3 regions of the Providencia sp. PROV208 genome follow, and region 2 is predicted to be linked to each of the others. Evidence: predicted binding sites of a transcription regulator. Region 2 holds the regulator's gene; each other region holds the start of a gene.
The links. Region 2 encodes LexA, which represses DNA repair genes until DNA is damaged. Its sites were predicted from a motif close to TNCTGTATGTACATACAGNA; they were not measured.
Positions count from the first base shown of each region.

Region 1 (12,602 bases), 130 kb from region 2:
TCGTGGATTTAGGTCCAGATGCCACCGATAAAGTGGGGGATGATGTCATTCTCTGGGGAAATGCTCTGCCAGTAGAAGAAATTGCCACACAAACAGGCATTATTAACTATGAACTTCTAACGAAATTAACCTCTAGAGTCGCAATGGAATATGTAGACGAATAGGTTTTAAAGGGTTATTTTCACTAGACAAAAGCAATAAAGAAAACCTACAAGTGGGAGATATCCTGTGTACCAACATGTTGATGCTTATCCGGGCGATCCAATCTTATCGCTGATGGATGAATTTAATAAAGATACTCGTGAAGGCAAAATTAACCTGAGTATTGGTCTTTATTATGATGCAGAAGGGAAAACCCCTGAGCTGGAAACCGTCGGCACAGCGAAAGCTGCTCTGAGCAAACTTCCAGCAAGTGCATCGTTATATCTGCCAATGGAAGGTTTGAAAGATTACCGTACTGAATTACAAAAATTGGTATTTGGTGCAGATTGCCCACTGATTGCACAAGAGCGTATTGCAACCGTACAAACCATCGGTGGCTCCGGTGCCCTGAAAATTGGCGCAGATTTTTTACACCATTATTTCCCAAATTCTGAAGTTTGGTGCAGTAACCCGACATGGGAAAACCACGCTTCTATTTTTTCTGGTGCAGGTACAAAAGTTCATTACTACCCTTACTTTGATGAAAAGACCAAAGGGGTTAAGTTTGATGAAATGCTGGAAACTTTCAAAAAGTTACCAGAAAACAGCATTATCTTAATGCACCCATGCTGCCATAACCCAACGGGCTCCGATTTAACACCAGCTCAATGGGATGAAGTGACAAAAGTGGCACTTGAACACAAATTGATTCCATTCTTAGACATCGCGTATCAAGGTTTTGCTGAAGGGATCAATGAAGATGCTTACGCCATTCGCGCAATGGTTAAAGCGGGCTTACCTGTCTTTGTAAGCAACTCATTCTCCAAAATCTTTGGTATCTATGGAGAACGTGCGGGCGGTTTATCCGTTATCTGTAAGGATAAAGATGAGCGTGACCGTGTGTTAGGTCAGCTGAAAGCGGGTGTTCGTCGCCTGTATTCAAGCCCACCGTCTAATGGTGCAAAGATTGTGGCTGCGGTACTCACTGATAGCCAGCAAAAAGCGAAATGGTTGGAAGAAGTCGAAGAGATGCGTCTGCGTATTCTTGAGATGCGAACTGTACTCGTGGATGAGCTGAAAAAAGCTCTGCCAAACAAAAACTTCGACCATTTATTAAAACAGCGCGGTATGTTTAGTTACACGGGGTTCTCTCAACAGCAAGTTGATCGCTTGAAAGACGAATTTGCGGTTTACTTGGTTGGAACTGGTCGTGTGTGTATGGCTGGTGTGAATCGCCATAATGTGAAACGCATTGTGGAAGCATTTGCGGCTGTGAGCTAATAACAAATTGTTATTTAAGCATTAAAAAGGGGAACAGTGTGTTCCCCTTTTTGTATTCAGACTTATTTAGTATCCACGAGCTAGGATAGGTTTTAAAAAGCGTGCTGTATGGGATTTTTCACATTCAGCAACTTCCTCTGGGGTTCCAGAAATTAAAATCTCACCGCCTCCACTACCACCTTCCGGTCCTAAATCAACAATCCAGTCTGCCGTTTTGATGACATCTAAGTTATGCTCGATAACCACGATGGTATTACCTTGGTCTCGTAACTGATGCAGGACGACTAACAGCTGTTGAATATCGGCAAAATGCAGTCCTGTGGTTGGTTCATCCAAGATATAGATGGTTTGCCCTGTTCCTCGTTTAGATAACTCGCGAGCTAATTTCACGCGTTGAGCTTCACCGCCTGATAATGTGGTGGCGGATTGACCTAAACGAATATATGACAAGCCAACATCCATCAGTGTTTGTAGCTTACGAGCCAGAGCAGGAACAGCATCAAAGAACTCACGAGACTCTTCGATGGTCATATCCAGCACTTCATGGATACTTTTACCTTTATATTTAATTTCTAAGGTTTCGCGGTTATAGCGTTTGCCTTTACATTGGTCACACGGCACATACACATCCGGCAAGAAATGCATTTCAACTTTAATCACGCCATCGCCTTGGCAAGCCTCACAGCGCCCACCTTTCACGTTAAAGCTAAAACGCCCTGGGTTATAGCCACGAGTACGTGATTCTGGTACGCCAGCGAATAGCTCGCGGATCGGCGTAAATATCCCTGTGTAAGTTGCAGGGTTTGAACGAGGCGTTCGTCCAATAGGGCTCTGGTCGATGTCGATAACTTTATCGAAATGCTCTAAACCTTCGACATGAGCATAAGGTGCAGGGTTAATCACCGTTGCACCATTCAATTGGCGCTGCGCAATTGGAAATAACGTATCATTAATCAGCGTTGACTTTCCTGAGCCTGAAACCCCTGTAATACACGTAAATAAGCCAACGGGAATCGTTAAGGTGACATTCTTCAGGTTGTTACCCGTTGCGCCAACGACGGTGAGCACTTTATCTTTATTAAAAGGAACGCGAGCTTGTGGGATCTCAATTCGGCGTTCTCCACTCAAGAATTTACCTGTTAGAGATTCTGGATTAGAAACAATATCGTCCAGTGTACCTTGTGCTACGATTTGCCCACCATGAACCCCCGCACCGGGTCCAATATCAATCACATGGTCAGCGGCACGAATCGCATCTTCGTCATGCTCAACTACAATCACGGTATTGCCGAGATTACGCAGGTGAACCAGCGTTTCGAGTAAGCGGTCATTATCCCGTTGATGTAATCCGATTGACGGTTCATCTAACACATACATGACACCAACCAGACCCGCACCAATTTGGCTAGCCAAACGAATACGCTGAGCTTCGCCACCGGATAACGTCTCTGCGGAACGGGAAAGCGTTAAATAATTCAGACCCACGTTAACTAAGAACCTTAGACGATCGCTGATTTCTTTCAGTACTTTTTCAGCGATTTGAGCTCGCTGCCCGCTGAGTTTTAAGTTTTGGAAAAATTCCATCGCATGACCAATGCTGTAGTCAGCAATTTCTGGCAGTGTTGTATTTTCTACAAACACAAAACGGGCTTCTTTACGTAGGCGGGTTCCGCCACAAGTTACACAAGGGCGATTGCTAATGTATTTAGCCAATTCCTCGCGCACCGCAGTAGATTCTGTTTCTTTATAGCGGCGCTCCATATTGTTAAGAACGCCTTCGAATGGATGGTGACGTACAGTGATATCGCCACGATCGTTACGGTATTTAAACTCAATGCTCTCTTTGCCTGAGCCATATAAAATCACTTTTTGAATGGCTGGACTGAGTGACTCATAAGGCGCTTCAACATCAAATTTGTAGTGCTCACCTAATGACATGAGCATTTGAAAATAATAGAAATTACGACGATCCCAACCGCGAATTGCACCGCCCGCGAGAGAGATTTCTGTATTTTGAAGCACACGCTCAGGGTCAAAGAACTGCTGAACCCCTAAACCGTCACAACTTGGGCAAGCCCCGGCTGGATTATTGAAAGAGAACAGGCGTGGCTCTAACTCCATCATGCTATAGCCACACACCGAGCATGCAAAATTGGCGGAGAACACGAGTTCTTCGGCTTTCGGGTCGTCCATATCGGCGACAACTGCAGTACCACCCGAAAGTTCTAGTGCAGTTTCAAAGGATTCAGCAAGTCGCTGAGCAATATCCTCACGCACTTTGAAGCGGTCAACGACTACTTCAATGGTATGTTTTTTCTGTAATTCAAGCTTTGGTGGATCGGATAAGTCACAAACTTCACCATCAATACGGGCGCGGATATAGCCTTGACTCGCCAAGTTATCGAGTAACTTAACATGCTCACCTTTACGCTCTTTTACCACAGGGGCAAGCAGCATCATTCTACTGTCAGTGGGTTGTGCGAGAACGTTATCCACCATTTGGCTGACAGTTTGCGCGGCTAGCGGAATATTATGATCAGGGCAGCGAGGTTCACCAACGCGGGCAAACAGTAAACGCAGATAATCATGAATTTCAGTAATTGTCCCGACAGTTGAACGCGGGTTATGAGAAGTCGATTTTTGTTCAATGGAGATAGCGGGGGATAGCCCTTCAATATGGTCGACATCTGGCTTTTCCATTAAGGATAAGAACTGACGAGCATAAGCGGATAGAGACTCAACATAACGACGCTGACCTTCGGCATAGAGGGTATCAAAGGCAAGGGATGACTTCCCTGAGCCAGATAGCCCCGTAATAACTATCAGCTTGTCTCGGGGGATGATGAGATTGATGTTTTTTAGGTTATGCGTGCGAGCGCCGCGGACTTCGATATTCTCCATTTACCACTTCCCGAATGAATTGATAGTGAACAAAAATAAACTTGGCAGTACGAATAAACGAAAGAGCAAGTATTAACGAACAAGTTAGTATTGCACAAAATTTGCTGAATGGATATACAGTATATGTGCTCTTTATATTTCATTCCAGAGGGTGAAGATGACAACTTATCTGTAGTGTGAATAATTAGCGTCTATACTAAAAACCAGTAATGCAGATTTCACTTAAATTTGGAAAGTGCTTCGCAACTTCTCATCAAGCAATCTCAATTTATGGTGCAATACAGATAGGTCGTGTTAAACTTCACGGTCAGTCCAGAGATTAAAAATTCAATGCATCAGGAGTAACAAATGGCCAGCAGAGGCGTAAATAAAGTAATTCTTATCGGTAACTTAGGACAAGATCCAGAAATCCGTTATATGCCTAACGGCGGAGCTGTCGCTAACCTGACTCTGGCAACTTCTGAAAGTTGGCGTGACAAGCAAACCGGTGAAATGCGTGAAAAAACAGAATGGCACCGTGTTGTTATTTTCGGCAAATTAGCGGAAGTTGCCGGCGAATATCTGAAAAAAGGTTCACAAGTTTATATTGAAGGTTCACTGCAAACGCGTAAATGGCAAGACCAAAGTGGTCAAGATCGTTACAGCACCGAAGTTGTGGTGAATATCGGCGGTTCAATGCAAATGTTGGGTGGTCGCGGTGGTGATGCACCATCACAAGGTCAAAGCGGCGGACAAGGCAGTTGGGGTCAACCACAACAGCCACAAGCAGCGCAACAGTTCAGTGGCGGCGGCGCAGCACCAGCGCGTTCACCAGCACCACAATCGAATGAACCACCAATGGATTTTGATGACGATATCCCGTTCTAATTTTTCTATTAGAAAATTCAAGTCATTAAATAAAGCCCTTAAATTTAAGGGCTTTATTTTTTTATGGAAAACTTAATTCAAGTTATTACAACACAACAATATTTTGTGATGCGTCTCTCATTTGAAATCCGCAACCAAGAAAAACGAAAAAAAGGGTTGTGAAGGTTAGGATTTTATGGTTTCTTAAATGCAGCAAACACAATAACGAAAAATCAGACAGACTTTAACTAGACAGAATTAAATTACAGGAAAACCCCGTGAAAATGACTGCTAACCGTTCAAACCTACTACTTACCGCGCCACTAGCCGCGGTAGTCGTGCGTGTGGTGGTGGTCGTGGGCTTAGCGCCGTAACGGGAACAAATCACGCGATTTAGAAACCCCGCCGGCGCAAACCGAGCGGGGTTTTTTTATGACCTAAAACTCGGATCCGCAGGCTAGTGAAGGAATAAAAAATTATGAGCGAGTCGGGCACAACATCACCACAAAAAACCTGTTTTACAGGCGCAGAATTAATCGTCCATTTGTTGGAAGAACATGGAATTACTCTTGTTTCTGGAATTCCGGGCGGGGCGGCATTGCCATTCTACGATGCACTGGGACAGAGCAAAAAAATTCGTCACATACTGGCGCGCCATGAGCAAGGCGCTGGCTTCATTGCGCAAGGAATCGCACGTAGCACAGGTAAAGCCGCGGTCTGTATTTCTTCAAGTGGTCCCGGTGCTACGAACTTAGTCACTGCCATTGCGGATGCCAAACTGGACTCTATTCCATTGGTTTGCATCACTGCGCAGGTGCCTTCCTCTATGATTGGTACTGATGCATTTCAGGAAGTGGACACTTACGGTATTTCAATTCCGATTACTAAGCATAATTATTTGGTGCGGAGTATCGAAGAGTTGCCTCGGGTTATCTGTGAAGCCTTTCGCATCGCTGAATCAGGGCGTCCGGGACCTGTTTGGATTGATATTCCGAAAGATGTTCAAACAGCAACCATTGAATTAGAGACCTTGCCAGAGGTTTTACCGAAGGATAAAACACCAAGCTTCGATATGGAGAAAGTGATCCAAGCGGCGGAGATGATCAACCGAGCTAAGCGACCAGTGCTTTATTTTGGTGGTGGGGTGATTAGCTCAGACTCGACTGCGACGGCTATCGCATTTGCAGAAAAAGCCTCGTTACCAACCACGATGACGTTGATGGCATTAGGAACCATTCCAATGCGCCATCCGCTGTATTTGGGTATGTTGGGTATGCATGCGGCGCGTAGTACTAATATGGTAATGGAAGAGTCTGATTTGCTGATTGTTATTGGTGCACGTTTTGACGATCGTGCTATTGGTAAAGCAGAAAAGTTTTGTCCAAATGCCAAAATTATTCATGTGGATATCGATAAAGCTGAAATCAGTAAAATTAAGCGTCCTGATATTGCGATTCATGCGGATGCAGGGCAAATCTTAGAATTACTGCTGCCATTAGTTGAGCGTAATGATCGCCAAGAATGGGTGCAGCAAGTTAATGATCTGAAAACTCATTATCCGCTGAATTTAGCGAATGCGGATGATCCGTTAGATCACTATGGTTTAGTCTTAGCGACGGCAAGAGCTGCGGGTGAAGAGGCGATTGTAACAACAGATGTGGGGCAGCATCAGATGTGGGCTGCACAAGTTTACCCATTATCGCGCCCTCGCCAATGGTTGACGTCAGGTGGTTTGGGTACGATGGGCTTTGGATTACCAGCCGCCATTGGTGCTGCCTTAGCTCACCCAGATAAAACTATCGTGTGTTTTTCTGGCGATGGTAGCTTGATGATGAATATTCAGGAATTAGCCACTGCTGCCGAGCATCAGTTAAACATTAAAATTATTTTAATGAATAACCAAGCATTGGGAATGGTGTATCAGCAGCAAGATCTGTTTTTTGAAAATCGGATATTTGCTGCAGCTTATCCTTATCAGACGGATTTTATTAAGATTGCTTCTGGGTTTGGTTTCCAAACGTGTGATTTGAATAATGAGGCCGATCCTGAAATGGCGCTGGAAGCGATTATGAACACTAAAGGACCGTGCTTAATTCATGCCTTGATTGATGTGAATCAGAAGGTATATCCAATGGTTCCTCCTGGTGCCGCTAATATTGATATGATCGGAGCGTAATTATGGTATTTGAACATCATCCAATCGCCTTAGAATTAATTGTTCGCAACCATCCGGGCGTCATGTCACATATTTGTGGGTTGTTTGCTCGTCGAGCATTTAACGTGGATGGCATTTTGTGTATGCCAATTAAAGATAAGGACGAAAGTAGAATCTGGTTATTAGTTCAGAAAGATGAACGCTTATCTCAAATGGTTAACCAAGTTGAAAAGCTAGAAGATGTCCGTGAAGTGCGTTTTAGCGATGACCTTCGCGTATTTGAAATTATGCAGGATTATGTGCAGTAATTCTTAATGAGCATGATTGGCCTACAGGGATGGTAGGCTGATAAATTAAACGCCATCACTTAAATGAGCATAGGTCATCACGACAGTGGCATGGACATCCCCTTCAATACATAAATAAGCGTGAGGGAAATCTCCGCTGAAGGCATAAAAATCCCCAGCGTCAAGTACCACACTATGTTCATCGTCCAATCGCAGCATTAAGGAACCTGAGTGCACCATAATATGCTCATGGGTACCCACCATGTGGGCGGGACTGTTAATAATCGCGCCTCTCTTCATACTTAGCTGCCAGATCTCAGACACATTTCCCATGCTAATGCGGAATTTAAATTGTTCTAAATAGTCGCCTTCGAGTGGTGTCGATTTTACTAAATAGGGATAGGATTCATTTTGGCGTGTAAATAAATCACTGAGAGGAAAACGCAGTGCGGCAGCTATGGATTCTAAAGTGTCGATACGCGGGTTCGAATCTCCCGATTCAAGCTTAGAGAGGGCGGCTTTAGAAATGCCCGATAAGTGCGATAGCTCACTGAGAGACAAATTTCTCGCTTGGCGCAATAAACGAACTTTCTGACCAATTTTTATATTTATTTTATTTTCCATGATATTACTTTCCTACATCTAGCTTCCATGAACTCTAATTTCTGCTGCCAATTCTAACATCTTAAATATGAAATGTCAGAAATTCGATATTATGAAAATAATATTTTGCTGGTAGATGATAAATGGAAAGATAAATTTTTAATGCATTGTTGTAAATATAATATTTCTTATTTTTGAGTGTCTTATTTTGTTGATTAAATTCGTGGTATAATTTATTTGCATTATTCTGATAGATAAACATACAACAGCTTTTTATTTCAATTAAATAATAATATTTTGGAGTTTATATCCGCTGGATGATTCTAATTTAGCGGATTAATACAAAAATGAGCCCTGACAATCAGCGTTTCCAACATTTTCGACGTTCTGCCTCTTTTGCTATTTTTACGATTACAACCAGCATTGCTGTTATCGGTATTGTGATTGGTCTCAGTATCCCTATGGTGGCGCTGAGACTGAATAATTTTGGTGTCGGGGAATTGTATATTGGCATTATTTCTGCCGCGCCCGCGTTGGGAATGTTTTTAATCGCGCCAGTGGTACAGCGTATTGTGCGGTGGAGTGGTAAGCGCAAAGCGATGCTTATCGCTACGATTATTTCCGCTATCAGTTTATTACCTTTATTGAGTTCACTACCGTTATGGTTACTGTTTCCGCTACGGTTGATTACGGGGTTAGCCAGCGGAGTGATGATTTGCTTAGGAGAGACATGGATCAATGAGCTATCTCCGGAAAACAAACGTGGGCGTATATTAGCGATTTACACGACCGTGTTTACTGTCAGCCAGCTATTAGGTCCCTCTTTTATTGCTTACTATGGCGTGGAAGATAAATCGCCACTATTCATTTGTACGCTAATTCACTTAATTTCAGTTGCTTTATTCCTAGTGATGGATCAGAAAATCGGGGATAAGCTAACCGAAACAGCCTCTGAATCTCATTTTTCGATCACGCAGTTTGTGAAAGTCGCCCCCGGAATCTGCGCTGGCATTTTATTTTTTGCTTTTTTTGATGGCACGATTCTATCTATGTTCCCAATTTATGGCATGGGAATGGGGCATACAGAAGCAGTTGCTGCGATGATGATCAGTGCGATTCTGGCAGGGGATGCCATCATGCAATTGCCTTTTGGCTGGCTTGCTGACCATATGAATCGCGAAAAATTGTATCGCATTTGTGGTGTTGTCACGCTAGGGGCGAGCATATTGTTGCCCTTCTGGATTACGCATACTTACTTTATTTGGGTACTACTGTTTGTGCTAGGCGCAACGGCGGGAGCAATTTATACCATTGCATTGGTGCAAATAGAGCAATATTTCAGGGGTAATGAGCTCATTATTGCGAATGCCGCAGCAGCTATGTTATGGGGAATTGGTAATCTTTCAGGTCCGTTATTAGCGGGGGCTGCAACTGCGATTTCACCTTCTGGTTTACCTATTTTGCTGATTGGGATTGCCGGATTATTTTTATGGTTTACCCGTGAAAAATACGGTGCACAGGCAATTCAGCAGCAAGCGCAATAGAATCTACTCATTTCAACAGATGAAAAAAATCCCCGAGTTTTTAGCTCGGGGATTTTTTTATTCGGTCGCGCGGTAAACCACTAAATTTTCGTGGAATTCATCAGGGCGGTGATTCGACCAAAAGAATTCCATGCCTTCAGGTGCAGGGTTTACTTCTTTGGAATAGACAATAAGCCAGCGGCAGTGTTGCGGTTTTTCAAAGTGCATCTGCCTTTGGTGCAAAATACCCGTGTAATAATAGAGCATAGGTGTTTCCGACTCCCCAAGACCTTGAGATGCCATACAGTCATTGGGGGCGAATTGTCCTTCCAAGTGGTGACGAAGATCCACGAATACACCTTCGTAGCCTTTCGAGTAATCAATCCAACCAACAAACAGCGTCAGGATAATGCTCCAGACACTCACCATACCGAGTGACCAATTTCTCATGGCGAGGAACGCTGTATTGGAAGAAGAGATTAAGCGATGACGAAAGAACCAAAAACAGGTAATAAACATACCCGAAATCAATGAAAAAATTGAAAATTCCAGATGATAATCAAGAGGAAGCCAGCGCCCAAATACAGGTAACCATTGTGCTTGGTGCCCCATAAGCACAATCACGTAACAGATCCACAAAAAGAGAATGAGTCCCGACCAAAATAGTGCCGAGAAACGTGCAAATACGTTTAAGGCTTTATCGGAAAACCAGCCCAAAGTATGTACTGCTAAAATCGCCATCGGAGCAATGAAAGGCAGTAAATAGAGTGCGCGACCACTGGCAGACATTTGCAAGAACGTCACACCCAATACAGGGAAAATGACGAGTAAATATTCATTACGATCGCGAAGGCGTTTCAGTGGGTGGCGTAGGAAATAGGCGGTTGCAAGTAGTCCCGCGGGTAGGGCAAAGAACACAATGGCAGAAGGAATTCGCGTAAAGTTCGCTTTTGCGCCGAGTTTTTCAACGGAGAATCCAAGGAAACGACCAATATTATTTTCCCAAAACCAAGTAACAAACAGTTCTGGATGCTGTACATACAGCATGATTGGCCAAGGTAAAATTGCGATGAGAGCAACAACCCCCGCCAATAGAGTAGGTAGCCAAAATAGTTTAATACGGCATTGTGTGATAAATACAGGCGCGAGTAATAGGCTGATCCATAAAACGCCAGGAATAAATATCCCTTTAGAAAGCGTAGTGATGATTGTCCCAAGGGCAAGCCAGCAGGCAGATGCGGTAATTTTTTGCTGTTGAATCAGCCCTAATAAGCCATATAAACCAATTGTCGCTCCCGTCATTAACGAAACATCAGTAAACATTTCATGGGTATGACGTAATACCCCCGGAGCACAAACATACAATGCAAATGCTGTCCAAATACGGGCATCTGCAAAATGTTCAGATTTAAAAAAACGACGTGCTAATAAAACAAAAAAGGAAAAGTTAATAATAGAAAAAAATAGGCTGGCACTGCGTGCTGCATCATACAGTGGCATAACACCTGAAAGCAGATGAGAAAAAACGGTAGCGGTCCAATAATATAATGGTGGTTTTTCCATGAATGGTTCACCAGCATTGGTCGGAACAAGCCAATTTCCGGTTTCATACATGGTTTGGATGATACCAAAACTGTAGTTTTCGTCCTGTTTCCATGGGCTATGGCCATAAATTCCAGGAAGAAGATAAATAAGTAAAAACAGAAAAAAAAGCATTAAGGCGCTTTTCTTTGGTGTTGTAATGGATGGTGCAGTCATTGACATGGTATTTATAGAGAATATTTAAATGTTATATTGAAAATATTTTTATAAAAACAATCACTGAGTAAATTAATTATTTAATCAGTGTTGGAAATAAATGCTTTTATAAAAAGATGATTTTTATAAATAATAAAAAATTATTATTAAATAGTTTATCAATACTTTTAAATTTGTCTTTAAACGAAAGGTATATAAAGGTGAATAAACTTAACTATTCTGGATAATCGCAAAGATACAGCTCATTTTTGATATTTTTTGCATTTGTCAGGTTGAAAAATAGGCAGGCATAAAACACTTGATCAATTCCCCCCTTTCGAACGATAATTACGCTCTTCACAATTTGCCTCACTTTGCTCTAAAAGCCAAACGATTGCGTACTGTTCCTAGAGAATAATTTTGCCTTGATAGATATCTCGGTTCAGTGAGTGTTTTCAAAAAAGTAATCGTTTACGTGGATTTAAAGCTGAGACAATGTTCGCTAAGCATTTGGGCAAAATTAAAAAATTGCTTAGTAAAAATAGTGACATAGAATTTTCTAAAATTAATAGCAGAGGTATACCATGGCAGGCCAACAGGCTTCATCCAATTGCAAATTGGATTCATATTTTAAGATCACAGCGCGTGGCTCATCAGTACGCCGCGAAATCATTGCGGGATTAACCACATTCTTAGCGATGGTTTATTCTGTCATCGTGGTGCCAGGTATGCTAGGGCAGGCGGGGTTTCCTCCTACTGCTGTGTTTATTGCAACCTGTTTAGTGGCTGGCTTCGGTTCATTATTAATGGGGCTGTGGGCGAATCTACCGATGGCAATTGGCTGCGCCATCTCACTCACCGCATTTACGGCATTTAGCTTAGTATTAGGGCAACATATCAGTATCCCAGTTGCACTCGGGGCCGTGTTCCTAATGGGGTGTTTATTCACCATTATCTCGATCACTGGGATCCGCAGTTGGATTTTACGTAATATGCCAATGGGTGTGGCGCACGGGACCGGTATTGGTATTGGTCTATTTTTATTACTTATTGCCGCTACCGGTGTTGGCTTAGTAGTGAAAAACCCAAATGCTGGCTTACCTGTGGCATTGGGTGAATTTACGTCAT
Region 1 covers NZ_JAMPNS010000017.1:151,629-164,230, forward strand. The annotation lists gene alr (alanine racemase) at 1-164, shown strand, start outside; gene PR766_RS14305 (amino acid aminotransferase) at 229-1,422, shown strand; gene uvrA (excinuclease ABC subunit UvrA) at 1,489-4,323, opposite strand; gene PR766_RS14315 (single-stranded DNA-binding protein) at 4,672-5,190, shown strand; gene ivbL (ilvB operon leader peptide IvbL) at 5,454-5,543, shown strand; gene ilvB (acetolactate synthase large subunit) at 5,648-7,345, shown strand; gene ilvN (acetolactate synthase small subunit) at 7,348-7,632, shown strand; gene PR766_RS14335 (helix-turn-helix domain-containing protein) at 7,678-8,235, opposite strand; gene PR766_RS14340 (MFS transporter) at 8,562-9,758, shown strand; gene PR766_RS14345 (ArnT family glycosyltransferase) at 9,816-11,495, opposite strand; gene PR766_RS14350 (NCS2 family permease) at 12,059-12,602, shown strand, end outside.
Region 1: the regulator LexA is predicted to act here: its motif matches at 4,426-4,445, upstream of uvrA (excinuclease ABC subunit UvrA).

Region 2 (12,602 bases):
GATTTTAATTGAATGGGGTAAATTTAATTTATTTGCGAGTAAACATGGCGGGTATCGCGTTAATTAATTCCCATCATTAAACCCTTCAATGAATAATAAGAGGGTGATTAGCTCGTTTTGTGACCAATTACGATAATCACCCAAATTATTTTCTTAAATATTCACTTCATTTGCTTATTTTCGACTTATAGTCCTTATGATTTTTGTATGGGAATGATATCTTATATAGCAGTGGTCAATGCCAAGCTGTGAGTATATGTCATGAAATTACCCTCTCTCTTATTTAGTTTCTGCATTATCTGTGCCCCTTATGTGCAAGCAGAGCCAATAGAGTCGGGTGAATTTCATCATCAATCTTCAAAAGTGGTCGATAACCCGTCTTCAACCCCGAATATTACCCCTGTGGTTTTAGCGCCTCAGGCGGATTCAGCATTAGTGGAACCTTTTCCTAAAGCGCTTGAAGTGACTGAGCCAACCCATCTGCCAACTGATTTTCAAAGTCGTATTAAAGACGCAAATGCGGGCAAAGTAGATGCCATGATTGATGTTGGCGTTGCTTATTTAGATGGTACTGATTTTCTCGATGCTGATGAAAATAAAGCGTATTACTGGTTTAAAAAAGCCTCTGATTTAAATAGTAATGATGGCGATTATTATATTGGTATGCTGGCACAGCGGAAAAACGATTATGTGCAAGCGGAGAGCTGGTATCGCAAGTGTGCCGAAAAAGGTGATGCATATTGCCAATACGCCATGGGCTATTTATTTGAGCGCGGCTTAGGCGTCGAAAAAGACTATAAACAAGCCCGTGCTTGGTATTATGAAGCGGCTGAGCAAGAGCAAGAATATGCACAGTTTGCGATTGGTCTTTTTTACCACGATGGGCTCGGTGGTGATATTGATTATGATAAAGCGCTGACATGGTATGAGCGCAGTGCAAGTAATGGTGTGGCTTCCGCAGTCAATAACTTAGCCGTAATGTATGAAAACGGCGAAGGGATGGAAAAGGATGAAAGTACGGCAATTTATCTGTATCGCCAAGCAGCGAATATGGGCTCACCAGTTGCACAAAAAAATATGGGTGATTTTTATCATAAAGGTCATCCGCCGTTAGTTGAACAAAATAGCTACCAAGCCGTTTATTGGTATAAACGTGCCGCGACGCAAGGTGAATTAGCTGCGCAATATGCGTTAGCGCAAGCCTATGAACAAGGTGACGGCGTTGGGCAAGATTTGAGTGAAGCATTCAAATGGTATCAAATGGCGGCAGATAATGAATCCGCTGAAGGTGCCATGAAAGTGGCGGAGTATTATGAAAAAGGACTGGGTGGTATTAAGCCCGATATGGTCAAAGCGATTCAATGGTATATGGAGCTTGCGGATTCAGACATTGTTGAAGCTCAATTAAAACTCGCCAATTTATACCTAGCCGGTCAGATTAAGGACGTCGATATCCAGCAAATTGTTAAGTGGCTGCAAGCCACTGAGAAAGACAATATGGATGCCAAAAACCAGTTAGCAATTTTTTACCTGACAGGAACTGGCGTTCAACAAGATAGCCAAAAAGCACGATCGCTCTTAGAGTCTGCCGCTTTCAATGAAAACAGTGATGCGCAAAATAACCTCGGTGTGATGTATGCGAGAGGGGAAGGCGGGAGCAAGAATATCTTTCGTGCCATTATGTGGTTTGAGCGAGCAGATAAATTAGGGAATGTGACCGCAAAAAATAACTTAGCATTATTGGAAAAAAACCAAGATGCGAAAGCCAACATGCTGGAATACACGGAAAGTGTAAATAATTCATTACCTTCTAAAAAATGAATGAACAACATCCTTGATCCATTGATTTCTGTAAGCCAATCGCTTTATTGATGTTATTGGCTTCTTAATCATTAATATACATTTTACTGTATTACCATATTTTCAAAATATCATTCTGATATTATTGATAATTATTTTAACTGCACTTTTTCTGATGTCTTTTTTAAAAGACATTACCGATTTACAACACCATAAAAATTATCAATCTTTGTGAATTAGGATGGTATTTTTATTTACCTAAATAATGAAGTATAGTTTTATTAACTGGTTCTTTGTTGAGTATTTGTTGTGAATATCTCTATTAGAGTAGAACGAGTTTAGTTGTTTTTTGAGTATGAAAAAATGAGGTGTCAAATGAGCACTTATTGTTTTTTTATTAAATCCGACGAAGTGGTTGCGTTGGAGATGACGGAAAGCCAAGCAGCGGCAGAGTTGCTGAATGCGGGTTACCAAAAGCAGTTTGAAGAGATAGATGCGAATACCAAAGAATTAGCGCTAGCACGCTTTGCTGATATTCGTGGAGAAGAGTTGAAAAGTACCTATGCTTTTGCGGGAGAGTCAACTTTTAGCGGGCTAATTACGTCTTTCCTTAGCCGCTAGCTTTATTTCTTTATCATCAAGTCAAACGGGCAATCAAAAGATTGCCCGTTATCGTTTTTATCTCACTGTGATTCAAACAGACGCTTACTCAAAAAGATTGCTGTGCAAAGTACGCACAATTTCTTCCACATCGTTACCGGGGACAAGCAAGCAGATATTATGGCTGCTCGCACCGTAACTGATCATGCGAATGTTGAATGACTCCAGCACCCCAAAAATTTGTTTACCGAGCCCGTTGACTTGTGACAGCTGGTTACCGATGATTGCGACGAGCGCAAGGTCTTCTTCAACCTCCACACGACACAGAGCCGATAACTCCGTCATTAAGGCATTGGTCAGTAAACTGCCATTCGTGCCGGTGGAGCCCGTTGTATCTAAAGTGAGCGCCACACTGACTTCCGAGGTGGTTATCAAATCGACTGAAATATTATGGCGCAGTAAGATAGTAAATATTTCAGCAAGAAAACCGCGAGCATGCAGCATTTTCAAACTGTGCAATGTCAGTAATGTTTGTTTGCGACGTAGTGCTAACGCCCTAAATTGTGGTGGGTTTTCCGTTTTATCGCTCACAATGGTGCCGCCAGCTTCTGGCGCTTTACTTGATCCGACAAAAACAGGGATCCCCGCACGTACGGCTGGCAATAATGTCGCTGGGTGCAGAATTTTTGCCCCGAAAGTTGCCATTTCGGCGGCTTCATCAAAAGCGATTTCATCGATTTTCTGAGCATTTGGGACTACGCGAGGATCGGTCGTGTAAATTCCCGGAACGTCAGTCCAAATATCCACACGAGACAGATTCAATACTTCAGCGAGAAGCGCCGCGGTGTAATCACTGCCTCCGCGACCTAATGTAGTTGTGCGTCCTTTGGCATCACGACCAATAAATCCTTGGGTGATAATAATGGAATTGTCTAAACGGGGTAGCAAGTGCTGCTGAGCAAGCACGTGTAGCTGCTCAAGATCCGGTTCAGCACGACCAAATTGTTCGTTGGTTCTCATAACTTTTCGGACATCGAACCACTGCGAAGATGCCCCACGTTGGCGTAATACTTCGACAAACAATAAGGTCGACATAATTTCGCCGTGGCTGACCATTTCATCCGTTAAGGCATCGGAGGTGGCAAGTGAGGCTGAATCAGCTAAATGGGCAATATTTTCAAGTAAGCGGTCAATTTCTTCGCGAATGACATCCGCCGTTTGCAGATGTTCAATAATGTCATATTGAGTCTGTTTAACTTGTTGCAGTAGCTCGTTACGTTTATCAGTGTCACAACCTTCGGCAAGTTCAATGAGCAAATTGGTGATCCCCGCACTAGCAGAGAGTACAACCACTCGCACATGGTTATTTGCCAGTACGATATCCGCACTTTTATTCATGGCATCGAAGTTAGCGACGCTAGTGCCGCCGAATTTTGCGATAACAAACTGATTACTGCCAGCTACTGTATTCATTTTTTCAATCCCTTTAATTAAACCGCCTATCTTTAAATAGTGCATAAATCCAAAATAATTCGTGTGGTGCTGGCTGAATCAGGTAAGACATCAACAGCTTGAAATACGTTGGAGTAATAGATTTATCGACTTTGGCACGTATCGTCAATGATGAATCAAGGTAAATCAGTAATTCTAATGATGGATAAAAGATTATCGGTTTTCTCAATACCTTTTCGGGTATGAGATGACAGTTGGTGTTAGGTTTGGGAGAATAGACTTAATGACAGCAAATTATGAGAACGCAGAAAACCGATAAGCTTCGTGTTCTCTGCGAGTTACAATCTATTTTTATTTGAAATTGTTTTGGGAGTGTTATCCATGAAAAGTATCAATCCAAGCCAAACGGCGGCATGGCGAGCGCTAGAGCAGCATTATGCAGAAATGAAAAATGTGCATATGCGTGACTTATTTGCACAAGATGCACAGCGCTTTACGAAGTTTTCTGCCACTTTTGATGATCAAATCTTAGTGGATTTCTCCAAAAACCGTATTACGCAAGACACATTAGACAAACTTTTGGCATTAGCCAAAGAGACGCAACTGGAAGATGCTATCAAAAGTATGTTTAGTGGTGAAAAAATCAACCGCACCGAAGACCGTGCGGTACTGCACACGGCATTGCGTAATCGCGACAATACACCGGTGCTGGTGGATGGCAAAGATGTTATGCCAGACGTGAATGCCGTACTGGAAAAGATGCAACAGTTCAGTGCGCGTATTATTAGTGGTGAGTGGAAAGGGTACACTGGTAAAGCAATTACGGATGTTGTGAACATTGGTATTGGTGGCTCAGATCTGGGGCCATTCATGGTGACTGAGGCGCTACGCCCTTATAAAAACCATTTGAATATGCATTTTGTTTCTAACGTCGATGGCACTCAAATTGCGGAAACGCTGAAAGACCTCAATCCAGAAACGACGCTCTTCCTCATCGCATCCAAAACCTTTACGACTCAAGAAACCATGACCAATGCGCACTCTGCTCGTGAGTGGTTATTGACGTTCGCTAAAGATGAAAAGCATATTGCGAAGCATTTTGTTGCGTTATCAACCAACAGTGAACAAGTTGCAAAATTTGGTATTGATACCAATAACATGTTCGAATTTTGGGATTGGGTTGGTGGTCGTTACTCTCTGTGGTCAGCGATTGGTTTATCAATTGTTTTATCCGTGGGATATGATAATTTCGTTCAATTATTGAGCGGCGCTCATGCGATGGATAAACACTTCACGCAAACCCCTCTAGAAAGTAATATCCCCGTATTGTTAGCGCTGATCGGCATCTGGTATAACAACTTTTTTGGTTCAGAAACTGAAGCGATTCTTCCATACGATCAATACATGCATCGTTTCGCTGCTTATTTCCAACAAGGCAATATGGAGTCGAATGGGAAATACATCGACCGAAATGGTCATGCCGTATCCTACCAAACGGGTCCGATTATTTGGGGTGAGCCAGGGACTAATGGTCAGCACGCATTCTACCAGCTGATCCACCAAGGAACTAAAATGATCCCATGTGATTTTATTGCACCAGCGGTGACTCACAACCCATTAGGCGATCATCACGATAAACTGCTTTCTAATTTCTTTGCACAAACTGAAGCGTTAGCATTCGGTAAAACCCGCGAAGTGGTTGATGCGGAATTTGCAGCACAAGGTAAAACGGTAGCAGAGATGGAGTATGTTGCACCTTACAAAGTATTTGAAGGTAACCGCCCAACTAACTCTATTTTGCTGAAAGAGATTACCCCGTACTCATTAGGTGCGCTGATTGCGATGTATGAGCATAAAATTTTCACCCAAGGCGCAATTTTGAATATTTTCACCTTTGACCAATGGGGTGTGGAATTAGGTAAGCAACTGGCGAGCCGAATTCTACCAGAGTTGGAAAATAGTCAGGCTGTTGCCAGCCATGACAGCTCAACGAATGGCTTGATTAATTGCTATAAAAACTGGCGTTAATGACGTTTTTTTAAGCGACTAATAGCCTGTAATTGGCAGGCTATTAGTATCCTAATAAAATATGGTATCTGAGCTAACTCATTATAAATCAAATATTTTTTACAAAATTTTCACAATTTGTGTTGAATTAGTGACTTTTTATATAAATTGTTATCTATCTTTAACCTTGCACTATCACAACGTGCTATTCTATCGCCCAATAATTTAGATGAACGATGCTGGTTGTGGCTTTAACACGCTAGAGTAGCAATCAGGGGATAACCATAATTTCTATGGTGGAATTTGATTGAATGCATGAAACGATTTTTACCTCTCATCCTATAAGCTGGTTCGTAGAAGGCGAAGAGAGTGTTCCTGAAAATGTATTAGGTTGGTTGCAAGAGCAAAGGTCGATGACCAAACGGTTTGAGCAGCATTGTCAGAAAGTGACGGTGATACCTTATTTAGAACGCTATATCTCACTGGATATGCTCACCACCGACGAACAAAAATGCTTACCAATTAGTGAGCGTTATTGGCTACGGGAAGTGATTATGTATGGGGATAATATCCCTTGGTTGATTGGCAGAACGCTGATCCCAGAAGAGACGCTCACCGATAATGACAAAAAATTAGTCGAGCTTGGGCGAGTCCCATTAGGGCGCTATCTCTTTAGTCATGAACACCTAACCCGAGATTATATTGAAATGGGCACCAGTGCTGACCGCTGGGTTCGCCGTTCCTTACTTAGACTGTCCCAAAAACCATTATTATTAACCGAAATATTTTTACCTGAATCACCTGCATATAGATAACTATCTAACATAATTCAAATGACGTTTATGGGTAAAATAGAAGCATAAAGGAGCACGACAACGTGGAGGGAAGTATGGCGCTAAGTAAATGGCATGCATACAGCCGTTTAATGCGTATTGATAGACCTATTGGTTCACTCTTATTGCTGTGGCCAACCTATTGGGCGCTGTGGATTGCGGCCCAAGGCTCGCCAAGTTTGCATATCCTGATTGTCTTTACGGCAGGTGTATTTTTAATGCGTGCCGCAGGCTGTGTTATCAATGATTTTGCTGATCGTAATTTCGATGGGCACGTAGAAAGAACCAAACACCGACCACTGCCTAGCGGTGATGTCACGGAAAAAGAAGCAAAAATCCTATTTGCTGCGCTGGTGGGGCTCTCTTTCTTATTGGTATTGAGTTTGAATACCATGACTATCTGGTTATCGGTCGCAGGCTTAGCGCTAGCGTGGATCTACCCGTTTGTAAAACGCGTGAGCCATTTACCTCAAGTCGTATTGGGGGCTGCATTTGGCTGGTCAATCCCGATGGGATTCTCAGCCGTTAGTGAGTCCTTACCATTAGTTTGTTGGTTACTGTTTTTAGTGAATATTATCTGGTCAGTGATTTATGACACCCAGTATGCGATGGTTGACCGCAACGATGATTTAAAAATTGGCGTGAAATCGACGGCGATTTTGTTCGGTCAATATGACAAGCTGATTATTGGTTTACTACAAATTGTCATGGTTGGCTTGCTGGTGGTGATTGGCTCATTGGCTAACTTAGGCATGGTTTATTATGGTTCGTTAGTGCTAGCCGCTGCGCTGTTTGTTTATCAGCAGCAATTGATGGTGAACCGGGAACGAGCGCCGTGCTTTAAAGCGTTTATGAATAATAACTATGTCGGTTTAATTCTGTTTTTCGGTATGGTTGTCAGCTATTTCTAATCAGTGAAATGGATAAAAAAAGGGTAATGCAAATGCATTACCCTTTTTTGTTGGTGCGTCTCGCTGACTTGTGAGATTACTCTTTCGGTACTTCTGAGCTTGATTCGGTCGTTTCCGGTGTGCTTATTGGTGCCGGTTTCGGTGCTGAAAGCTCTTCAGTTTGGCTCACGCTTTCAATGGTCAAACGGATTTCCGGTGACATTAAGCGGGCAAGCACTGCATACAGTTTTTTCGCATTGGTAGAGAAAATATCGTTCTCGTTATTATCGATGTACCCTTCATCTTTGAGTGTATCGACCAATGTCGAGAACACGGCCTTATCAAAGAATTCAGGGGCATTAATACCGTGTAGAACGGACAGACGCTGCGCGAGCATGCGGCTTTCTTTTTCCAATGTATTGCGGCTGACTTCTGGGCTTGCATTGAGTAATGATAGCGTGATGGCATAACGTTGCAGTGTTTCACGAACACCTGCTGCCAGCAGCTGTAAAGGACGAATACGGCGAGGATTTAATACCACCATATTATCGTCTTTCAGGCAGATCAACTTTTGGCTGTTCAGCTCATCAATCAATGTATCCACAGTGCTGACGAGTGCGTTAGTGTCATAACGCATAAAGAGTTCAGCTTTCAGGAATGGGTAAATCAGACCAACTTGCTGGTGGATTTCTTCACGACTAATACGTTCATGGTGTAGCACCATGCTGGCTATCAATGATGGCAGAACCAGTAAATGATGGATATTGTTACGGTAGTAAGTCATTAAGACGGCATTTTCGCGAGGCAGGATAATGATATCCCCCATGCTATCTTTTTCGACTTCAAACTTATTCATCTGCAATGCGTGTTCGAGAAGCTCTTCTGCCGTTTTGTTCGGCGTCGTTGCATCTGCGGTATAAGGTACATTACGCAGTAGTTGCAGATAGCATTCGATTTGCTCAATCAGTTGTTCGCGGGTCAGTGAACGTTGACGCGACGCTAACAGTGCTGTTGAACATAAGTTAATCGCGTTAGCGGCTGCCGCATTATTGATATTCACCATAATGTTATCAGCCAGACTACTGACCGTTGGGTTCAACCAAGTTGGGCGCTGAGGCTCAATAGGGTCAATGGATTCACGCCAATTAGGTACGCGATTATTTAAGTATTGGGTGAGCGAAATTGGCTGACCAAAATTCACATAGCCCTGACCTAAATTACGTAACTTACGTAAACCACGTACCATCGAGAAGAAGCCTTCTTTCTCTTTTTCCGCGCCACGTAATTCTTTCGCGTAAGTTCCCACTTCCATCACATGCTCGTATCCAATATAGATAGGGACGATAGTGATAGGGCGAGAGTCTCCACGTAACATGGCCTGCAAGGTCATCGACAAGGTACCGGTTTTAGGTTCCAGCAAGCGACCTGTACGTGAGCGTCCACCTTCCACAAAGTACTCAATCGAATAGCCGCGAGCAAAGAGCTCACTGAGGTATTCGCGGAATACGGTAGAATAGAGTTTATTGCCTTTAAACGTACGACGAATAAAGAATGCCCCTAAACGGCGGAAAATGGGACCTGCTGGCCAGAAATTGAGGTTAATACCAGCTGCAATGTGCGGTGGTACCAGCCCTTGATGATAGAGAACATATGAAAGCAGCAAGTAGTCCATGTGGCTACGATGGGACGGCACATAGACAATTTCATGACCATCTTGAGCCAATTGACGAACACGTTCAGCATGCTGAACGTTAATCCCTTGATACAAGCGGTTCCATGTCCAACCTAAAACTCGGTCAGTGAGTCGTACTGCTTCATATGAGAAGTTAGCGGCGATCTCTTCCATCATCGCCACGGCATTTTGCTGGGCTTTTTGTAATGGAATTTTTTTGCTGCGAGCTTCATCTTCGACGGCTTTTTCAATCGCTTTAGAAGAAAGCAATTTATTAAAAAGCTCATAACGTGCAGGCAGTTTTGGACCGACAGCCGCCAAACGTTGGCGAGAGTAATGAATACGCGCCACACGAGCGAGTTTATTGGCAATAATCGTGTCGGTACCATGCTCTTGCGCCATTTGACCCAGTGAAATACTGGGTGAAAAACGCACAAAGCTATCGCGCCCTAACCAAAGGACGGCGAAGAATTTTTGCACACCGTTTAGTAATTTCAGGGGTGCAGGCTTATGGCCTTCGCGTCCAGGCGCTCGCCCGAACATGACCGATGCTGGCAGCATTTGAATATCTAGATTTGGATTATTTTTATGCAAATCAAGATACGCATGGAATATTTTTACTGACTCTTTACGTGGATCTGGAGAGTAGTAACGGAATACACGCGGACCATCATCAATGAACACATAGGCAGGGAGCTGGGTGCCATTGATGTCGTTATCCACGAGAGGATCAGGTAAACCAATCGCTAAGCATTGTTGGCGAAGCGTGAGAAGGTCGGACTTTGAGTGATATGGCAAAACGTACAGCGTTGGCTTGTTTGGATCAAGCTGCAACTCTGTTATCGGGTCCGTTGGAATTAGTTTACTTTTTACCAATAATTTCAGTGGTAAATTCAACGTGTTGTAATATATTTTACGCCATAGTGACATAAACGATTATAGCCTCTTGTTAGTAATGCTGCGCAATCATATCAGAAAGCAGTGTTTAGATCTGTTATCGATAATTCACTTTGACTGCAAAAGTTGATTATTGTTTAAAAATTAAGGAAAAAATATGGCAAGTCAAACTAAGGGACTCACGCGAGTTATCAAAGCAGCTGGGTACTCCCTTAAGGGTTTAAAGGCAGCATGGGTGAATGAAGCCGCATTTAGGCAGGAAGCGGTTGCTGCTATCATTGCGATAATTATAGCTTTTTACTTGGACATTAGCCAAATTGATAGAATTTTACTGATAGGTTCAGTGGTTTTAGTCGCGATCGTCGAGTTAATAAACAGCGCTATTGAAGCCGTTGTTGACCGTGTTGGCACGGAATATCATGAATTATCGGGCCGAGCAAAAGATATTGGCTCCGCTGCGGTCTTTGTCACCATTGGATTGGCGTTATTTATTTGGGCTACCGTTCTCTGGGAACGTTATTTCGCACTTTAATAGTCTAAAAATAACAAAAGAGAGAAAAAGCAAAGAATTCAGCAATAAATTACAGATTTTGGCTAATTTAACAGTTCCCAATCCCCATTTACCTGTATATACTCACAGTTTGACTGTATAAACAAACAGGGGAACGGGATGAAAGCACTGACAGCTCGACAGCAGCAAGTTTACGATCTGGTGCGTGACCACATTTCGCAGACGGGCATGCCACCAACACGCGCTGAAATAGCAGCAAGTTTGGGATTTCGTTCGCCTAATGCGGCAGAAGAACATTTAAAAGCCTTAGCTCGTAAAGGGGTTATTGAAATTGTTTCTGGAGCTTCCAGAGGCATTCGTCTGTTGTTAGAAGAAGAAACCGAAGATTTAGGGCTTCCTCTGATTGGGCGTGTCGCCGCCGGCGAACCATTGCTTGCACAAGAACATATTGAAAGTCACTACCAAGTTGACCCAGAGTTATTTAAACCTCATGCGGATTTTTTATTGCGTGTGAATGGTATGTCGATGAAGGATATCGGCATCATGGATGGTGATTTACTCGCGGTGCATAAAACTCAGAATGTCCATAATGGACAAATAGTTGTGGCTCGTATCGAGGATGAAGTCACCGTTAAGCGCTTTAAACAACAAGGCAATCGCGTTGAATTGATTGCTGAAAACCCTGAGTTTGCGCCAATCGTTGTTGATTTACGCGAACAGAATTTTACTATTGAAGGGTTAGCTGTTGGGGTTATCCGTAATAGCGATTGGCATTGATGATGAGTGATTGAGTCTGGTAGCAGACTCAATATCTCTTTTTATCGGGTGTTTTTTCTTTATATTGTTCTTCCGTTTATATAGGCTTTTCTTTTTATATAGCCATATAACTCTTATTCACTTCGCTCTATCTATCTATCTATCTATTGCCTCTGCCATTAGGTTGTTATCTATTATAGCTATGGCGCGAGACGTTAATCTTATTAACCTTTGCTGATAGGTTTTTTACGGTTTTTTCTTTGGATTAGATGGGGGCTGATGGTCATGATCGCAATGTTCATGATCTTGGCAACTGGTGATTTCAACGCATTTTTGACATAAACCATGGTTTTCTACAACGGTATGCCTGAGATGAAAATGATTTTCTTCAGCAAGCGTACTAATAGCCTTTTCTATGGTTGTACAATCACTTTCCGTCACATTCCCACAATTATCACAAATCAACATCACTGAGATATGGCTTGGATTATCCACATGGTGGCAGACCACATAACTGTTTGTGGATTCAATTTTATGGATAAACCCTTGTTCCATTAGGAACTCTAAGCCGCGGTAAACAGTAGGGGGTTTAGCTTGAGGTTCTATTTCACGCAGCAAATCAAGAAGGTCGTAGGCACTAATCGCCCCATGTTGCTGTGCAATTAGTCGTAAAACCGTTTCTCTTTGTGGAGTTAAACGAACACCTCGAGACTGGCAAATACGTTCGGCCGTCGTAAGCAGCATATCTTCACTGATTATTGTCATCTTGTCTGGCCCCACCTAAATAGCGCTTCAAATGTTTATTACTGTTTAGTTTATCATAACTTCGGCTCCTGTTGCGTTTGAAATGATGTTTATGGAATAAACAATTTTCCCTACAATTAATACAGAGTTTTAACTTTAATAAACGTATGGTTAATAAATAACAGATACCTTATTTAAATGGTCAGCTTTTTTATTTTAAATAAAACTCTAATTGCTACATTTTGGTTAATAAATTGACGATCTATTTAACCAAATAAAAACAAATATTGAAATTTATGGTTACTGCTTGATGCATATTTTAATTAAGACTTATCTTACCGTCTGTTTTTTATATAGCAATTACTTGTGTAAAGGTGACTATTCTTGGGTGTTAAATCTAATAAATTTTCCTTTTATTGGGTTATTAGTTTGTAAATAAA
Region 2 covers NZ_JAMPNS010000017.1:17,722-30,323, forward strand. The annotation lists gene PR766_RS13755 (hypothetical protein) at 1-67, shown strand, start outside; gene PR766_RS13760 (tetratricopeptide repeat protein) at 262-1,821, shown strand; gene PR766_RS13765 (hypothetical protein) at 2,176-2,421, shown strand; gene lysC (lysine-sensitive aspartokinase 3) at 2,506-3,873, opposite strand; gene pgi (glucose-6-phosphate isomerase) at 4,234-5,880, shown strand; gene ubiC (chorismate lyase) at 6,171-6,674, shown strand; gene ubiA (4-hydroxybenzoate octaprenyltransferase) at 6,749-7,603, shown strand; gene plsB (glycerol-3-phosphate 1-O-acyltransferase PlsB) at 7,680-10,184, opposite strand; gene PR766_RS13795 (diacylglycerol kinase) at 10,309-10,683, shown strand; gene lexA (transcriptional repressor LexA) at 10,822-11,439, shown strand; gene zur (zinc uptake transcriptional repressor Zur) at 11,665-12,183, opposite strand.

Region 3 (8,490 bases), on a different contig from region 2:
GAATGAGTATTTGAATGGAACAAAGAGTCAAGTTTCTAAAGAAAAAGGTTACTATGTTAGAGATACTGCATTTGTGAATATGCCAGGAGGTTTATCATTTGGCATTACAAATAAAGTTGAGAGTGAGATAGAAAATAACTTGAGAGATTCATTGGGAATTCTTAATAAAATTAAGGATGATTTAATTACAAAAAATAATGAATATTACCTTAAAGGTATTAAGCTTTGTGAGTTTATTGGTATCAAACCAAATGCATTTGAAGTATCTGAATTAGATATGCTAAATACATTGCCTGCAGAGCCTTTTCTTGAAGGGAATTATGATGGTATTAAATTATCTAAATTAGCAGATAAGGGTGTGACGATAGAAGTAAACAATCGAGTTGCTTTGATTAAGGATGTAAATGGAAATAAAAGCACAGCATACTTAATTAATGCTGACGGAGTTGCGGTTAGTAAGAATATCCCTATTATAAAAGCAACATACGTCAAGGAGTCTACAGTTTTTCATTATGAACTAGCCGATGAAAAAATTAGTGTTGGTAGGGTTTTCCTACAAAATCCAAATGATATGGGGTTTTCTCATCTTATTAAAGATAAAACGATAAAAGCAAAAAACCTTGTATTACCAGAAAAAATCCAGCTAAACAATAAATTGCAGTTAGAAGATATTCGGCTTCCTTATGAATATCAGGTGAACGATGCAATTATAGTATTCCCTGATGGTAGTAATATGAATCCCATCTATGTTTATTATGGTTATCCGAAAAGTCAATATGTAGATGAATTGAAAAATAACGAAAGAAAAAAACAAGAAGCAGAATATGACCAATTAAAAACAGGTATCAAAGCAACATTAGATTTTTACAAAGAAGTGACCGAACAGTTAGGTCTAAAAGCTGAAATACTCGCTGAAAATTTAGCTGCAAGTTCGAAAGGGAAAAGGATCAGGAATGCAGAGGATGCGCTGAAAGCTTTTGAGAAGTATAAAAACTCTCTAGGTAAAAAATATGGAGTAAAAGACAGAGAAGTTATAGCTAAGGCCTTAGAAGCACGAGACACAAAGCTCGCTGCAGAACGTCTTAACAAAATGAGTAAAGTCTTTTTCAAGGCTGGGAAAGTTATGGATTATGCCGATTTAGGGAATGAGCTAGTCAAGGCTATTAAAACTGATAATTGGCGACCATTTTTTGTGAAAGCAGAAACATTGATTGCAGGTAGTATGGCTGGAGCTGCAACAGCATTTGCGTTTAGTATTGTATTGGGAGGGCCTGTAGGTATCATTGGATTTGCGTTGATTATGGCTGCAGTGGGCGCTTTAGTGGATGAACAATTTGTAGAGAATATAAATAAAACTCTGGGTATTTAGTTTAAATTGAGCCGCTATATGCGGCTTTTTTTTGAGAGTGAAAAAATGATGAATATTAATCCTATTGGAATAGAAAAAATAAAACAAAACATATAATAGATGGCATAAATACCACTTTTTAGCGCGGTATTTGCAAAAATGCCAGTATTCCAAAAGTTTTTACCTGTAAATGTTAAAGCAACTAACTCAATTGCTTTTTTTGAAAATGGGTAAAACAGCGCACTAGCAATTAGAAAAACAGAAATTAGAATGTAACTCTGAGTTGGTTCACCCCTGCATAACCATAAAAAAAGTATGCAACCAAACACACCCCAGCCTATATTTTTTAGATAGTACTCTTTGCACATTATTTCATCTCTAAGGTTATTAGTCTAAATGATAAATATAATCATTTAATGTTTGATTGGCTAGTTTATATTTCATAAGTATAACGCTATGAAAATTTTGCTAAAAAATATAATTTTACCTCTAAGAGGGAAAAGATTTTGCCGTTGATGATTAATTAGAAAGTAGAAATCGCCGAATTACACAAGCTAAAGCGAATAATAGGATGTAGGGTATCATTGTGTATGTATACCGTGTTTTGGTGAGTGAAAATGATCTTTACAACTAAAAAGCATGGAATATACTGTATATAAAAACAGTTGTATTTTGGTGCGTCATGAAGCTAGAACTTATCGATTCCGAGTCAATTATCAATATCCCGTTATTCCTAGACCGTGTACCCGCCGGGTTTCCATCACCTGCGGCTGACTATATGGAAGAGAGAATAAACCTCAACAGTACGCTGATTAAGCATCCTGATAGTACGTATATGCTGCGCGTGGAAGGTAACTCGATGATTGATGCAAACATTAACGATGGTGACGTTGTTATTGTCGATAGTGCACTGGCGGCAAAGGATGGGGATATTGTGATAGCTAGCGTTGATGGTGAATTCACAGTAAAGAGACTAAAGTCTCATCCACCTATGCTAATGCCGATGAACCCTGAATATTCACCGATTTTGATAGGTGATATGCAAGACCTTCAGATATTTGGAGTCGTAACCTACATTATTCACAAAGCTGTGTGAGTGTTGCCGCCTGCTTACGCGACAAATTTCGATGAGTTTCGTGTGATTATGTGTTAATCCCTGATCAAATTACCAGATAACGATGCATAAGTAATATTGATATTATATCTAGATATTTGTTAACGAGCACCGTAAATATTACTCGGTGTAAAAACAGCATCTAAATCTGAATCGGTATTGACCATTATGAGTAAGCCATTAGCAAAGCGGGTTAAAAAATTAAGGATTGGTTTTTATACCAGTAGCGATGTAACAAAAAACAAAAATGCATCTCTAACTGGATTAGCGTTTAACTCATTGTACAATGATTGCACATCAACTCTTATTAATTTTAAGATAATAGGCAGTCAAGATAGAAAGTTAAAAATAACATTCCTAGAAAAGGATACTGAAGCTGGCTTTTTTTATGGATTTATGACCACACATAGAAATAGTGCTCACTTGGCTTATATATCTGATAATGAAACATTCTCTGAGGAAAAAATTCCATTAACTCCATCACAAAGTTTAGCAGAGCGTTCATACTTTCTATACTACTACAAGACAGACCTATTGCTACTTTCAGAGAATCATTTAGGTCCAAAAACAAATGATCTATCTTATGCATTGTTCACATCACTAGGTAGAGAGTCTCACGTGAGCTTTTCAGCTATATGGAAAAAAGAGAGTATTAGAGAGCTATTTGAAACTGGTACTATACTAAAAACATGTGAAGTAACAATTGCTGCGCCTAGAGACTTTAATAAAACAGATTATGATTTGGAGCATAATTTATCATCGCAGATAGCTGATATGTTAGCGGGCTCAGGGACATCACATTTGGATCTAATTCTTAGAGGCAAGTCAACAACGACAAGTAAAGGTTATGAATATCTATCTGAAGATGTCAAGCAAAGTATAAAAGAAATGCTTGAAAAATTTAAAGGTGGTAAAAACAAAGCCATAGTGCAGCGTGCAGATGTAATCAGGAAGGGTAGCAATAGGAAAACTAGCCTTTTGGACCAGTTTTTAAGGCATACTAAAAACGTTTATATTCAGAATGATGGGTACCCAAAGGATGAAGATGTGAAGCTGGCATTAATTCAAGCAAAGATTGATAATCTACAATATTTATCTCAATATGAAGTAAATACAGACCAATGAATGTGAGGGGAGTATGAACGCACCAGTGGTTTTTATTTTAAAATCTATTGCGGTGGTGATACTTGTATTTTTTAGCAAAGATTACATGATTGCCATGGATCATAACGCCATGGTATCTGTAGCTGGAGTTGTTTCAACAATATCTGGCATATTGTTTGGATTTGTTCTTGCAGCTATATCTATCTTGAGCAGTTCAAATAATCCAAACGGTATAGTAGATGCGCTGAAAAAAAACAATGCGTTCAAAGCACTAGTAAATGGACTGCTGAGCACTGGGATAACCCTTATAACTGCATGTCTATTTACTCTGATTTCAATGTTTCTGCCTAACAATAATATAGTATTTTCTGATGTAATATTTCTGCTTGTAGGCCTTTATTATATATTGATATCAATAGTGACCTTCATGCTATGCTGGAGAAAACTTAGCTGGATATTCCCTCATATGTAACCCACTCCGGTGGGTTTTTTATTGCTCTAATTTTACTCTCCACCAGCTGGTGGGTTGTAGCGGGTCACAATTTAGAACACATGAACCCTTCGAGTTGTTATATTCCTCCTTGCTGTAAATAAGATCAGTAACGCCTTCCCTAAAACAAATGGTTAAATGTAGCTAACTAATTATAGAGGATGCGCTAATGAATTTAGTACCAATAGGTATTGCAGTGCTTTTGTTTATTGTGCTTATTATTGTTATTGCACTTAAACACAAAGAAAAGAAAAATTATGAATTAAAATTATTGCGTTTTAAGCCAATAGATGATGCCGAGGAAGAGGCTAGGAAGATTTTAGATGCTGCCTTAAAAGAAGAAAAAGAAAGGCTAGAAAAAATTGAAGCTGATGAACTGATAGCTAGAGATGAGATTAATGCTGAGGTGGCAGAAAAAAGAAGAGCTATTGATGAGGAGGTCAAAGAAAAAATTAACGAAATAGAAAGTAGGGAGTATAAATCACAAGTAGAAATTGATAACCAAAAACAAGAACTAGTGATTTTGAAGGAAAACTACAATGAAAAGCGTAAGCAATTGATTGCACTAACCGAAAAGCTAGCTTTGGTTAATGATAGTGCTGAAATGCTTGACTTTGGAATCTATAAGCCTCGTTTTGATTACCATGACTCTATAGCTTATCAAGAAGCAATATTAAGAAATAAAGAACAACAAAAAGGATTAATTAGAAGTAATGATGCATGCTACACGCCTTCTGGCTGGACTGTTAATGGAAGTGAGTCTGAAGGTAAGAGAATGACAAAGCAATATGTAAAATTGCTAGTTAGGGCTTTCAATAGTGAATGTGATGCAGCGTTGGCAAAGGTTAGGGCTGGCAATGTTGAGCAATTAATTAAGCGCGTTGAAAATGCATTTGAGTCATTAAACAAATTTGGGCAAACAGTTGGAATTAGAATCACTGGTGAATACCTTGCTCTCAGACTTGAAGAAATTCTGTTAACTCATGAAAAAGAACAAAAAATTCAAGATGAAAAAGATATCTTACGTGAGGAGAGAGAGCTTCAGAGAGAAGAGGAAAAGGCTCAGCGCGAATATGAAAAAGCTATAAAAGAAGAACAGAAAGCAGAAAAAGATTTCCAAAAGGCAATGGAAAAAGCGAGAAAAGAACTCGAAAAAGCTAACGCTGAAGAAAAAGAAAGGATCGAGTCTAAAATAGCAGAATTAGAAAGTAAGTTAGCTGAAGCTCAAGCGTTATCAGAAAGAGCAAAATCACAAGCTCAACTTACTAGGAGTGGGCACGTTTATGTTATATCTAATATTGGTGCTTTCGGTGAGAATATCTATAAAATTGGCTTAACTCGTAGATTGGAACCTGAAGAAAGGGTAAATGAGTTAGGATCGGCTTCAGTTCCATTTAAATTCGATATACATGCGTTAATATACTCTGATGATGCGCCAGCATTGGAAACCAGCTTACACCAGGAGTTTATAAATCATCGCGTTAACATGGTGAACAATAGAAAAGAATTCTTTAATGTTCCGTTATCATCAATAGAGAAGAAAGTCAGAGAGTTAGGGTTTGATGCTAGTTTTGATGAGTTCGCCATTGCAAAAGAATATAGAGAAACACAAAGTCTATTATCAATAGTGAATAAAAAGAATGACAGAGATGATAGGTTAGCTGAGAAGATTGAGGATGAGTATCCATTGATGGTTTAGGTATTTACTTTGAATAATTTATTAATATATCCAACCTGCCTCGGCAGTTTTTTTTGTTTGCTTCAATTTGCACTCCCGCTCGGTGGGAATCTAGCCCGTCCTTGGGCTGGGTGGTTATTTTTTTTTCGAAATCCCCGATACTCTGAAGGGAATCTGTTTTAGTATCTTATCTACCGACTCTTTAATGATATTTGCTTGAGTTTCAATTTCTATGAACTTATCAGAGTCGGGCGTTGTTACGTCATTGCCAAGTAATGCTAATTTAGCTTTTAAAGTTTCAATATCCAATTTTAATTTGGAGGCACTTTTGTATTCTTTTAAAAGTTCCATAACTTGATAATAACTATCACCTTTAATTGCGGTGCTAGCTAGGACTGCATTTATATGATGCATAGTATCTAACTGGTAAATAATTTCCTGTTGTAAGCTTCTATGATTACCTTCAGCTTGCTTCTCAAGCCTTTCCCTCATTTCTGGCGGCATCCGTAAAGGGTATGGTGCTATTCGTGCCATCTTTGTGACTCCTAATGATTCATATTTATAAGTCTAATGCGCTAATACTTTCTTGACAAGTGAATCCATATGGATCACTATCTATGCAGGGTTAGTGATACGCAGTGATAAAATAGGAGTCCATGTGAATCAAAGAAATGGCAGAATATCTCCATACCCGCTAAGAATGCCTGACGAAGTAAGAGAGTGGTATGAGTTGGAGGCTGGTAGCAATGCCAGATCATTAAACGCAGAGATAGTAAAAATATTAACGGATAGGAAAAATAGAGTAGAGGGGCAAAGGAAAAATGCTCAATAAAGAGAAAAGACCCCATCCGAACGAATCGAATGAGGCCTTAACGTCAAATACCCTTGCGACAGGAATAAGTGACATGAATATTGTAACCAAAACAGACTTAACTTTCCAGAACTTCACATTCAGCCCAATCATTGACGATGGTCAGGTATGGTTAACATCAACTGAAATTGCAAAGGTTCTGAAATACAAAAAGACAGATGCTATTAGCCAAATTTATGCACGTAACGCAGATGAGTTTACTGACTCAATGACAATGACCCTCAGTTTGAGTGTCAACGGAATAAACAATAGCTTACGTAACAAATTGGTTAGAGTTTATTCACTTCGCGGCGCCCATTTGATTGCTATGTTTGCAACAGGGAGTGAAGCCAAAAAGTTCCGTAAATGGGTGTTAGATATTTTAGATCGCGAGGTTGAGTTAAGTAATAACTCACCAATGTTTAATTATCACTATCCTATGGAGTCGGCAGATGTACATGACCGCTCATATGGAAATGTAGTGCTAAACGCTAGACGCTTAGTTGATGAGAGAAATCCAGCACCAGAGTTAGAACTTATTGAGCAATTGCAAAAAGACGGGTTTGATGTTTCTGGAGTGAAAGCCCGTATTTATGCGCTGCATGATGTTGCAGAAACAACAGTAGAGATGGAGGATATGTTTAATCAATCTAGAAAAATGATACAAAGATTAAACGATAATTTCAAATGGGCTGAAAAAACGGGAGGTTTGAACTTTAGTTATGAAGGAGAAGGAAAAGGGCTACCATATGGTGGATATAAAAAGAGGCGTATTGGATGCCATTAAAACAGAAAAGCCAATAGCTGCAACTATTGGCTAATCCCAAACTAAACCAGAAGGAAAAGTTTCATGAGTCAAATTAGATTAGCAAATAATAATTCAGTTGTCACGTCGAACTATTTTCAGGTGCCGGAGGTTTACTACCGTCAACAGAAGGTGATTACTACTGAATCACTGGCTATTGGTTATGGTGCTGAAATTAAGAACATTCAAAATAACTTCATTAGAAATGACAGTCGTTTTATTGAAGGGAAACATTATTTCCTTGTACAAGGCGATGAATTAAAAGAGCTAAAGGACTTACCATCTTTAAGAGGGTTAGTTGATAAGCGCACACCAAAGTTGACATTATGGACTGAGCGCGGAGCATCACGCCACGCTAAAATGTTAGAGACAGATCAAGCGTGGGATTATTTCGAATTACTGGAAGAAACCTATTTTACATCACGTAAAAATTCTGGCTTGCCTGTTAACTATATTGAGGCATTGGAAAGCCTTCTCCAATCAGAGAAAGAGAAAGCGGTAATTGCGGCTGAGCGTGACCATGCAGTAGAAACAAAAGCATGGATTGGCAAAAAACGTGAAGCAACGGCAATGGCTACCGCATCAAAGGCAGTGCGTGAAAAGAACGCTTTAGCGGCTAAGATTGGCGAAAGTAAAAAACATGCCACTGTTTTATCTGTAGAGAAGAAGCTAGACAAAAAGTTTAAATGGCATCCATTGCGTAAATGGTGTTTAGAAAATAACGTCATACCAATGGAAGTGCATGACGACAGATACGGGTCAGTAAAATCATGGCCTGCCGAGGCTTGGAAAGCTGTTCATGATGTAGAATTAGCCAAACTGTTCTAGCCACACATAGCCCAAGGACGGGCTTGTAATTCAGATCACATATTACGCCTCTTGATTGAGGTCTTTTGCGTTCAATTGCTGAAACTATTTGCTAATATTCAATCATTGATAATGAAAAGGTATTGATGATGAAAAAAATATTACTAGGACTACTGCTTTGTTCTGTTGGGTTCGGGGTTGCTGCCAGTCAGTTAGAGATAGAAAAAGAATTGATATGCAAAGGAAGCCCTGCAAAAGAGCAGTGTGTGAAATCGTTGTCTTCGATGCTAAGTG
Region 3 covers NZ_JAMPNS010000016.1:3,385-11,874, reverse strand. The annotation lists gene PR766_RS12520 (colicin-like pore-forming protein) at 1-1,369, shown strand, start outside; gene PR766_RS12515 (colicin E1 family microcin immunity protein) at 1,384-1,716, opposite strand; gene umuD (translesion error-prone DNA polymerase V autoproteolytic subunit) at 2,031-2,444, shown strand; gene PR766_RS12505 (hypothetical protein) at 2,631-3,587, shown strand; gene PR766_RS12500 (hypothetical protein) at 3,601-4,038, shown strand; gene PR766_RS12495 (DUF4041 domain-containing protein) at 4,226-5,755, shown strand; gene PR766_RS12490 (Arc family DNA-binding protein) at 5,870-6,268, opposite strand; gene PR766_RS18460 (Arc family DNA-binding protein) at 6,435-6,566, shown strand; gene PR766_RS18455 (BRO-N domain-containing protein) at 6,556-7,371, shown strand; gene PR766_RS12480 (ORF6N domain-containing protein) at 7,435-8,217, shown strand; gene PR766_RS12475 (hypothetical protein) at 8,343-8,490, shown strand, end outside.
Region 3: the regulator LexA is predicted to act here: its motif matches at 1,996-2,015, upstream of umuD (translesion error-prone DNA polymerase V autoproteolytic subunit).